Regions from separate parts of the Paenibacillus xylanilyticus genome, predicted to be linked through region 1. Evidence: riboswitches for the same ligand, from Rfam matches in the RefSeq annotation. Region 1 holds a riboswitch; the other holds the start of a gene.

Region 1 (5,322 bases):
TCTCCGTTATTGGCGTACCATACCTGCTGCTGGGTATCCATCGATACCGGATGAGCCGGACGTCCAGCCTGATTGACAGCGATCACTTCATCATTGGTAAGAAGTTCAAGTCCATAGCTGTCCAGCCTGGTCATGTCATTCCCTGTATACAACGGTGCAGACGAGATCGCCCAGAATGTCATGGCTGTCTTCCGTTCATCCTTGGTGAGCCCATCCATGGAACCATTGCCCACGTTTAGCGAGTCAAAATCATTCCACCCGCCAGTGCCCGCATCACGCCACCAAAGTGCAGCGATTGGAAACAGTCGTGCAATGTTAGCCCACTGTGTTAAACCCACATTGCTGTCGTATGCTTCGACATCCCAATCGATACGCCAGCCATTGGCGTGCTTTTTCCAGAAATCCACGTAGTTATGGTCCAGTGCCCATGAAAGCTCGAACCAGATATTGTGCCTTGCCAAAGCCTTGGACCAAGCCTCCACATCGCCTCGTGCATCCCGGCTCAGATTGTTAATGCCTGATCCTGGAGTCACGCTGTCGAATTTGACAAAGTTAATGCCCCACTCGCCCAGAAGATCTGCAATGGAATCGATGTATTTCTGAGCACATGGATTCGAAAAATCAATCTTGTAGGTATACGCATTCCAAGCATCCATCACGGTAAGCGGCTGATAAGCAATATCCTGCATTCGGCAAGCTCCGCCCGTCCCATAGATCTCAAGGTTTTTATTGTATGCATCAATGGACAATCCGGGAATCAGATAGATCCCGATCTTCTGACCATTGTTATGAACATAGTCGATAACCTCCTGGAATCCGTTCGGATACAGTTCTTGGTTAGGAATCGGTCTTCCGTATTCATCATTATCTCCGTTCCATCCCGCATCAATATTGATATATTCATAGCCATGAGCCTGTAACTTCTCGCGCATGGCATCCGATTGCTTCTTGATGCTCTCCGCTGATGTCCATTTTACGGAAGGGTCATACACCTGCATACTGTAACTGCTCCAGCCCATGTAAGGTTTCTCAGCTAATGTCGTCTCTGCAGCCGCTTCAACCACACGACCTTTGGTCCCTGTAAATCCAAACTGAACTGCCGCAAAGATGAACACCAGAAAAACCATCACTATCCGTTTACCCATTCGCTTCAAATCATCCCTACCCCCTCTGAAATAGTGAATTCAAAATCCATAATGATAGCGCTTTCCTTACGTGAAAAGAATAGTGGATGTATTATGCTCAGGGTAGGTACAATTCGGAATTTTGCGTACATTTCACCATGAAAGCGGGGGTACAACAGCCATAGAACAGGCATTTCTCCCCCTTACACCGAAGATTTTGCAAGTGAGCCGCTGCTATAAGATCGATTCGAAGGACGTTGTTTAAGTAACGATGTGTGTATCGTAGTTATGGTCTTATGGTCAAGTAAAAAGACATAAAAAAAGGTCTCCCGCAGGCGTTAGCCTAACGAGAAACCTTTTCTTCTTATGATGCGGTCGAGAGGACTCGAACCTCCACGGGGGGTTAGCCCACACGGACCTGAACCGTGCGCGTCTGCCAATTCCGCCACGACCGCATATGGCATATCTCCGAGATAATCTATCGCGGCGACAAGAAATAATATATCATGTGAAATTCAGTGTGTCAACACTTAAATGATTTAGTATAAAACTAAGATAACCAAAAGGAATTAAAATCTGCTTGAGAACAAACTTTCCCTGCTAAAAATGAACCACGCTCTCCTCTACTACTCCAATTTACTTATTTGTCCAATTTTTGCGCTGATGAAACACAAATTACGTTTTTGTCATCATAAATAAACATGGAGAACTACTACTTTCCACAAAAAGTCTTGAATTCCGTTAACATTGCAGAAGGAAGAAAGGTTTGACAATTACGCATTTATGCAATATAGTTTCAAAAGGTTACAAAATATTAATTATTCATTTGCCGAGTTTCATGTTTGAAAACGGGGGAACCATTTTGGGTGAATTATTCTTATACATAGGAAATATAGGGAACCTTCTACCGAACCCTTAGCTAACTCCGTAGGCATCGAAGGGAGAACATTGATTTTGAAAAAACTGATCATTTCTATTTTTGGCGCAGCCGTTCTATTTACATCTGGTGCAGCAAGCACTGAGGCGAGCAGTATTAACACCGTCGTTAACAACATGACTGGAATACCTTATAAGTGGGGCGGCACGACGCTGGCCGGGTTTGATTGCTCTGGATTTATGAGATATATTTTCCAAAAATATAGCATTGAATTGCCACGTACGTCACAGCAGCAAGCCAAGGCGGGTACTCCGGTATCCAAGGCCAATATCCGCACAGGGGATCTAGTATTCTTCAACACTTCAGGCAGCGGAATTTCGCATACAGGCGTATACATCGGGGGCGGACAATTCGCTCATGCTTCCAGCAGTAAAGGTGTCAGCATCACCAAAATGTCGAATCCATACTTCAGTGACCGCTATGTAACAGCGCGCCGGGTGACCGGACAATTTATGTATAACAAGATGCTTGGAAAAATATAAGTTGGACAAGAAACAGGCTCTGGAATGCTCCAGAGCCTGTTTTGCTGTCTGGTTATTCAGACTCACTTGCAGGAAAACCTTAGTGCAACGCTTTTTGCACACGCATTGCGCCTTGAGACAGCGCGTGACCGCCGCCTACCGCTCCAGCTACCGCAACCGTCTCCATAATCTCCTGATCGGTTGCGCCCTTCGCACGGGCCTCTTCTACGTGGTAAAACGTACATACTTCGTTATTGGCAAACAATCCGATGCCGAGGGCAATCAGCTGCTTGGTTTTGGCGTCGATGGCACCTGACTGAAAGCATTCACCTGTAAAATCGTGATACGCTTTGACTACGCCAGGCAACACATCGCTTAATTCTCCAATCTGATCCTTGTAGGCATGTACCTTATCATTCATCAATGTCATGGCTACCCGCACATCCTCTCGGCTGATAAGTTTACGAATTCTCGCTGTACCTATCTTCTCTCCCGAGTGGCGGAATTATGCCAAACCATCCATGGTAATTCCATGCATCCGTCTCCAGAGCGGCTCTATTCATTCAGCCGGACTTTGGCGCGGTTCACTAAAGAGCTGATAGCGATAGCTGCGGTCCAGCTTAACCACACGTCTGTTCTGGCGACGGATAAGCACCTGTTCCCCATCCCATGCAACGACAATTCCTGTTACGTCGTTGGATTCCAGACCATCCCGTACCACTCTTACTTTTTCACCCGATAAGCGCAGTGCATCCAATTCTGCATCACTAATCATGTCTATGGCTCCTATGTTTCAAAATAATTTACAAAAAGAGACCTAAATGAAGAGTCATTTAGGTCTCACGTGACTGTATTGGACTGTTATGTCATTCGAAAAATATCCCGACTGAAAGTTACCGCTGCGCGTGCTCTTTGCTGTCGTTCTTCTCGAACCAAAAATCAAGCACTTTGGCGGACATCACACGTTCTTCAAGGTACTCCACTTGATGTGGTGTAAATTGTTCTTTCCAAGCGAAGGACAACTCTTCACACAAGCCTACAATGGTCAGCAACTCTGACCAGGCAACATAGCGTTTGTACCAGAAAAATTGAGGATGTTCAATCATATAGGGATAAAGGTCATCGAATTCCGTATGTTTACAATCCAGGGCACGTTCAAAATGAACTTTCGACTCCGCCAGCTTTTCAATAAAAAATTGTTCTGATGCCGGTTGGTTCCCCATGGTGTTGCCTCCTCTCCCTAACATAACCCCATTATAAATGAAATTCGCGGTCATGCAAAGGCATTGTTCAAAAAATAGGCTTTTTCCTTTAAACTGTCACATTTGGTTATCGTCGAATTGCACGGTTCCATCATTCAGTGAACGAATGCGCACCAAAGCTTCCACCGGAATGCCCTGCTCGCGGATCGTACGTGCACCGGCCTGAAAACATTTCTCGACCACGACACCGAATCCGACGAGCTCCGCCCCTGAACGTTCAATGATCTTAATGACACCGCGAGCTGCATCTCCGTTGGCGATAATATCGTCTATAAACAAAATACGGTCATTCTCATGAATATATTCGCGGGATACCATAATATCGGTTACGATCCCTTTGGTAAAGGAAGGTACACGTTCACAGTAGGCATCGGGATCTGCCAGAAGTGTCTTTTTTCGACGGGCAAATACGAGCGGCACCCCAAGTTCATGTGCTGCGGCAAAAGCAACCGGGATCCCTGAAGATTCCACGGTAATGACCCGTGTCACTCCACTTTCACGAAAGCGAGCAGCAAACTCGCGGCCCATCTCCATTGTCAGTGCAGGATCAATCTGGTGATTCAATAATCCGTCCAGCTTCAGCACCTGATCCGAGATGACTACGCCTTCTTGTAATATTCGTTGTTTTAATATTTCCATCATTCGACCTCCCAAGCCTATCCTATGAGGTAAAAGTATCATAGATGAGGCTGTCAGTTCAAGCGAAATCGGCTTTCCTCCATCATTGACCGATTCTGAGAACGAAAGCTTCTTACAATTGTCATGAGTTACCAGGGTCAAGCATACCTTGTACCATGGTACCCGCATGTCCAAACTATTATGGGGCCTGAGAGGGGAAACGCATGAAACAGGCATTCCGGGTGCTGCAGATCGCATTTACATACATCGGAACGGTTGTAGGAGCAGGCTTCGCGACAGGGCAGGAAATACTGCAGTTTTTTACCCAGTATGGCAAATGGGCCACCATCACCATTGTCTTATCGACCATACTATTTGTCTGGCTGGGCACCAAAATGATGCTCATCGCCCATGATACCGGCTCCCGCTCTTACGAGGACCTGAACAAGCACCTATTTGGCCATAAGGCTGGAAAGTGGATTACCTGGATAACGCTTCTGATACTTATTGGTGTAAACAGTGTAATGCTCGCCGGAGCAGGCTCTGTCTTCGTGGAGCATCTTGGACTGAATTACCAGACTGGTTTGATTATTACGATAGTGGGAACGTATCTGCTTCTTGGACGAGGCATCAAAGCCATATTGCAAATGAATAGCATTGTGGTTCCGATGATGCTCCTGTTGTCCATCCTCATGATTACAAGCACCATACACCATCCCGGTGCCTTACGGTTCGTTACGCTGACTACAGATACCAATCCTATAAAGGTGTGGCTGTCTCCACTATTGTATTCATCCTTCAATCTGGTACTGGCCCAAGCTGTTCTGGTGCCGGTAGGCAATCAGATCCGTGATCGTAATGTCCTGAAATGGGGCGGTGTACTCGGCGGAATCGGCGTAGGCTTTATGCTGTTAGCCGCC
Region 2 (5,322 bases), 2.1 Mb from region 1:
GTCACCCGCGCCGCCGAACTGGCGGCAGAAGGCAGCGCACTGGTGGTGCTCAACCCGGCTCCAGCGGTGCCGGATCTGCCCCAGGAGCTCCTGCGGTGCGTCGACGTGGTCACGCCGAACCGCAGCGAGCTTGCCGTGCTTACCGGCCGGGATGATCTCCGGCCGGAAGACGTGGATGCGGCGGTCGCAGAGCTCGCCGCATCGCTCGGGGCCGCTGTCGTCACGACGCTCGGCCCCGAGGGGGCTGTGTACGCGGCAGCGCCAGGCGGCCGCGTACAGGCAGGGCGTGCCGGCGCTTGCCGTGCGCCGGGCTACGCCGTAAGCGCCGTCGATACGACCGGCGCTGGCGATTGTTTCAACGGCGCGCTGGCGGTAGCCCTCGCGCGCGGGGAAGCATTGGACGCGGCAGTAGGCTATGCCATGGGAGCGGCCGCGTTATCCGTAACGAAGCTCGGCGCCCAGTCGGGGATGCCGTATGCACGTGAAGTGGAAGCCTTTTTGGCAGAACACGCAGCCAGAGGCTGAACGATATGACGAAGAGGCCCGTACCATTCCGAGAGGGAAGGCAGGGGCCTCTTTGCTGTGTATCTCATTTCCTTATTTCTTCTCAGCCAGCCACATCGCGATATTGGCAATTTCCTCGTCCTTCAGTTTGTCCTTGAAGGAAGGCATGCCGCCACCTTTACCTTTGACAATGGTAGAGTAGATCTTCTCCACATCATCCTTGCTGCCGATGTTTGCTAGTGCAGGTCCTACGCCACCTTGAAGCTGATCCCCGTGACACGTGATACAATTGGTTTTGACCAGTGCTTCAGCCTGTCCGGCATCCATTGCCACTTCAGGCATGGTTGGTTTCGCTTCTTCAGCCACTTCCTCTTTCCCTGGAAGCGTAAACATTAATACAATAGCCAATGCGCATGCTGCAAAAAATACCCCGCTCATGATCCATTTGTGCATCCGTTATGTCCCCTCCAGAATGAAAGATCATCTAAACTGAAACTGTCCATATCATTATAACGGAACCTGTTAAGACATCATAGCATTTTGTGGTAATTTTTTGAACTAATCACATAAACGGGCATGAATTTCTTTGTCTTACGCGGTTTAAGGGTTAGTTTAAGATTAGCGAGGTCCTTCATAGACCATGCAATAAAAGGGCATCAAACCGCTTGGTGTCTGTCGTTCATACGTATCCTGGGTGACAAATCCAGCCTTGAGATAAACCCGGATAGCTCGCGTATTCCAAGTGAGCACTTCGAGATCGATCTCATGACTAGGGTTCCGCCGAATGGCTTCCTTCACGATCGCAGAGACGAAGGCAGTACCGCGACCTTGTCCACACTGTTCAGGATGCATGCCAAGCCCAATCCGCGTCCCGCCTTCAAGAGGAAAGAATTGAACGAATCCGCAAAGTTGGTCCTGCTCTCCGAGTACAACTGCATATTGCTCTTTTCGAAGCTGCTCATCCCCGAATTCAACCTCCAGCGCCTTCATCTGTTCCCAGGGCAGCCAGGTATAAATGTTATAGGGTGGTTCATATGTCCAGCTGCAGATCAATGCTGCATGTTCTTCTTGCATCGGCACAACGTGAAACGTTACAGAAGATTCATCCACACCACTGCACGCTCCTTTCATTGTGAACAAGCTACTTCTAGTCATACGCTAATGGTTTATAACATATGTCATTTCATATTTAATCCTGATTTTACTCTACAAAAGAGGAGGGCATTTGGCAAGGTTTTGCTCCCTTGAAAAAAAGTGAAACAAAAGTTCCTGGAATTTCGTTTATATTACAGTGGGATGGGTAAAAACATCATAAGGGCACGGACGAAGATGCACAAAAAAACCGCCGGATACATTCCTGCGGAGAATGTACCGGGCGGTTGATTTATGCTTCGTTACAGTATGATGTTGCTCAGCTTGTCCCTAGTCGAGGGCCAGTGACTCATATGCGTCCGTGCTCATAATCCGTTTAGCGCCAACATAGCGGTTGGCCCAGTAGTTCTCACTCAAAGAACTGATGGTAACTCCTTTGGAAGACGAGGAGTGTGCAAACTTACCTTCACCCACGAAAATCCCTACGTGTGAAACCCCTTTACCCGTTGTATTGAAGAATACCAGATCGCCTGGTCTCATTTCCATGCGGGATACCGAGTCACCCATGTCGAATTGGGAGCTGGATTGACGAGCCAAATCGATGCCCAGCTTTTCGAATACATACCGTGTGAATCCAGAGCAGTCAAAGCCGTTAAGCGTTGTTCCACCACTTTTGTATGTAGTTCCCATTGCTGAATCAATTACTTTATCCATTTTTGAATCTGCGAATGCGCTGCCTGCTCCAAGTGATAGTGCGAATGTTAAGCTGAGGACAGCTGCTGTTAATTTCTTTTTGAACAAGAGATATACCCCTTCCAACGCCTGCGAGGTTAGCTTAAGGATTCGGTTGAAGGTCCCCTATGATCCCTCTGTAGCAAGATCAATTCACCCATAACTGGTTCCCCCGCTTCCCAGGTGCCAGGAATTTGGCTATGCTAGTTGTGCACCTGCGAAATCAAGAAATGACGATTTAATTTTAAGTAGTTACAATTCATGAGGTAAAGATTACAAAGTTGTTACTAAAAACTCACTGCGATTATTGTAACAGAGGAGTAAGCCTTTGGCAACGTTTAACAAGAAAATTAGCAAAAAAAACCTCGACCTTTGACGGGGAAAGGTCGGGGTTTACGTTTGTGAAGCGTTAACATTGACATAAGTTTACATGAAGATGGTAACAATTTTTGCACGGTTCATTACACTTTTTAACCTTTGGAGGACTTGGACTGCCACAGACGGAAATGAGCGCATATCTTCCATATATCGAGCAAACATCTGGCGAGCGGATAGGTTTGTTGCAGGATGAGACCGATGAGACCTGTCAGGAACCACGACGCAGATGTGAAAGCACCGAAGATGAGCAGATGAATTCCTCCCAGAACCACTGCGATACCAATGAGAGGAAAGATATGACGCAAGGCGAGCAATAAACCCAAAAATGTACCTTTTACCCCGCCCTGATCCTCGTGAGCTGTAGCGCCAAACTGCATATATAACAAAGCATGATGTATGATCCATCCATATACGATCCATCCGGCTACATATGGAATGCCTGGCAGGAGCAATTGCAGCGAGTGGAATCCATCCAGAAAGATACTATACAGCTTGGGGATCAGCCAGTACGCAGGCAGCAGCAATAATAGCGTTTTAATGAAATGAAGCAGCATCATCGGTTTCCACAGTGCCTTGATCCCACGTACAAAAGGAACACGTTCTTCTGTATGATTGAAGTGTTGTAATGAGTAGAGCAGCCCTGCCTGGATGAGAGGGGTAATTAGCATGCGGAGCAGGAGCATGGCCCCAAGTATCCATAAATAGCGATGCACCTCGGGATGGGTAGACAGATTGAGCTGGCTTTCCATTTTGAATAAAATGGTACTCAGTTCCCCGGCGTCAGGGTCCGGATAGCGCAGCAGCAAGGGAATGACTGCGGATTGCACCATTTTATAGATGAAGTAACCCCACACCAGCTGATAGAGAAATAAAAGTGCCACAATGAACATATGCTGACGGACGAGAAACCAGCCCTCACGTATTTTTGCTTTCACTGTCTCCACCTCACCATGACAGACCTCCGAATATAGCTTCAATAAGTTTGGTTACACTCATGCTCCAGCGGAACTTGGATGGTTCATCCAGACCGGCTTTCAAAAAGTTGTTCATATGACGGTTCTCCAGCACAACGGTATATAACGGATCGGTCATGGCCCAGGATACAGGCGAGCTGTACGTTAACTTGTACGTAATTCGACCGTTACCGCCATCCCATTCCTTGGCGATGATGTGTCCATCCTCAAAAACGATGCGTACGGGTACTTTCTCGTAGTCGCTGCCTTTCTTTACTAAGGTTACCGATGATTCGTACAACGTTTGACCATCTTTCTCAACAGGCTTGACCTGGATATTCTCCACGGAGAAGTCGGCCATCCCGTCCCCATATACGTATTGATTAAAATAATCAGACCAGGATTTACGGGTCACTTGCTCCACGACCTTTTGGAAATCGGCCGAAGTGGGATGTTTGAACCGATACTTTTTGACATAAGTTGAAAGAATGCGTTCCATCGTTTTGGCGCCTACTTGTTGTTCGATGCCCAGCAGCACAAGCTTGCCCCTTGTGTAAACATTGGCTGCGTAATGATTCTGGGAATCAAACTTCCAGGACTCCTGCGTGAGTGAGGCAGGCGAAGTAATTAAGCCGGATTGAACGGGCAGATTCGGAATAAGTCCGTATTCCTGCTCCATCAGTTTGTCTTCTGCGTAAGAGGTGAACCCCTCATCAAGCCAAGCTTCTTCAAATTCATTGCTGGCAACCATACCATAGAAGTACTGATGGCCAATCTCGTGTACAACTGTGCGTTCCAGATCGTAGCCTGGTGTAGCGTCATCCGCGCCGAAGGCTGTAACTAAGGTAGGATACTCCATGCCGCCTGCTCCATTACCTGTTTTTGGGGGAACAACGATAGAGAGCGTGGAATACGGATACGGACCAAACCACTTGCTGTAATTCGAAAGAGCTGCTTTGGCTGCATAGAAGTAACGTTCCTTCAGATCCTGGTGGGCCGGGTCCAGATAGAGCTTGATTCGTACACCTGGCACGTTGGGAGCGGAGAAGGGTTCTTCTGCATAAACAAAGTCAGGTGAGGCTGCCCAGGCGAAGTCGTGTACATCGTCAGCATAGAATTGATAGATCTTTTCGCCATTTTTTATAACAGCCTGCTTCGTAGGAAACCCGGTCGCAGCAACCTTGTATGTGTCCGGTACCCGAATACGCACACTATAGATGCCAAAATCCGCATAAAACTCGGAATTCCCGTGGTACTGATGCAGATTCCAGCCTTCAGCCGTACGCCCTCGCGTGCCTGCAGGCTCGTATACACTGAGTTTGGGGAACCATTGGCCTGCCATAACGAAGTTTTCAGCGGTTCCCATGCGGGCAAAGATTTTGGGCAGCTTGACCTCAAACCGGGTGTGCAGTGTAATGGTTTCCCCGCCCTTGACGGGTTTTGGTAATCTCACTTTTATGAGCGTTTTGTCTTTCATGTTTCCGTCATCCGGCTGTACATACTGCATCCGGTGCAGGAGGGAAAGCCCGTCCTCTGTTTTCATCTCCGTAATATTCATGGAGCCGTAACCGTCCGTTGGCATCACATCACCGCGAAGCTTTCCTCCGGATTCCTTCATAAATGTTGTGTCCGTAGAAGAGAATGCATTGGGGTATAGGTGGAA

What was found. A riboswitch is a leader RNA that binds a small molecule or an ion and turns the genes downstream of it on or off. The one in region 1 is predicted to bind cyclic di-AMP.
Region 2: it holds a riboswitch for cyclic di-AMP, as region 1 does, so the genes downstream of both, F4V51_RS00515 (C40 family peptidase) here and F4V51_RS10200 (C40 family peptidase) in region 1, are expected to answer to the same signal.

What each region holds. Positions count from the first base shown of each region.
Region 1 is NZ_CP044310.1:2,225,662-2,230,983, reverse strand. Features, by position in the region: gene F4V51_RS10210 (X2-like carbohydrate binding domain-containing protein) at 1-1,145, opposite strand, end outside; tRNA gene F4V51_RS10205 (tRNA-Leu) at 1,495-1,579, opposite strand; cyclic di-AMP (ydaO/yuaA leader) riboswitch at 1,942-2,073, shown strand; gene F4V51_RS10200 (C40 family peptidase) at 2,079-2,543, shown strand; gene F4V51_RS10195 (carboxymuconolactone decarboxylase family protein) at 2,623-2,952, opposite strand; gene F4V51_RS10190 (hypothetical protein) at 3,082-3,297, opposite strand; gene F4V51_RS10185 (hypothetical protein) at 3,416-3,745, opposite strand; gene F4V51_RS10180 (xanthine phosphoribosyltransferase) at 3,842-4,423, opposite strand; gene F4V51_RS10175 (YkvI family membrane protein) at 4,627-5,322, shown strand, end outside.
Region 2 is NZ_CP044310.1:106,797-112,118, forward strand. Features, by position in the region: gene rbsK (ribokinase) at 1-525, shown strand, start outside; gene F4V51_RS00505 (c-type cytochrome) at 598-957, opposite strand; gene F4V51_RS00510 (GNAT family N-acetyltransferase) at 1,123-1,635, opposite strand; gene F4V51_RS00515 (C40 family peptidase) at 1,927-2,397, opposite strand; cyclic di-AMP (ydaO/yuaA leader) riboswitch at 2,401-2,538, opposite strand; gene F4V51_RS00520 (hypothetical protein) at 2,799-3,641, opposite strand; gene F4V51_RS00525 (M1 family metallopeptidase) at 3,652-5,322, opposite strand, start outside.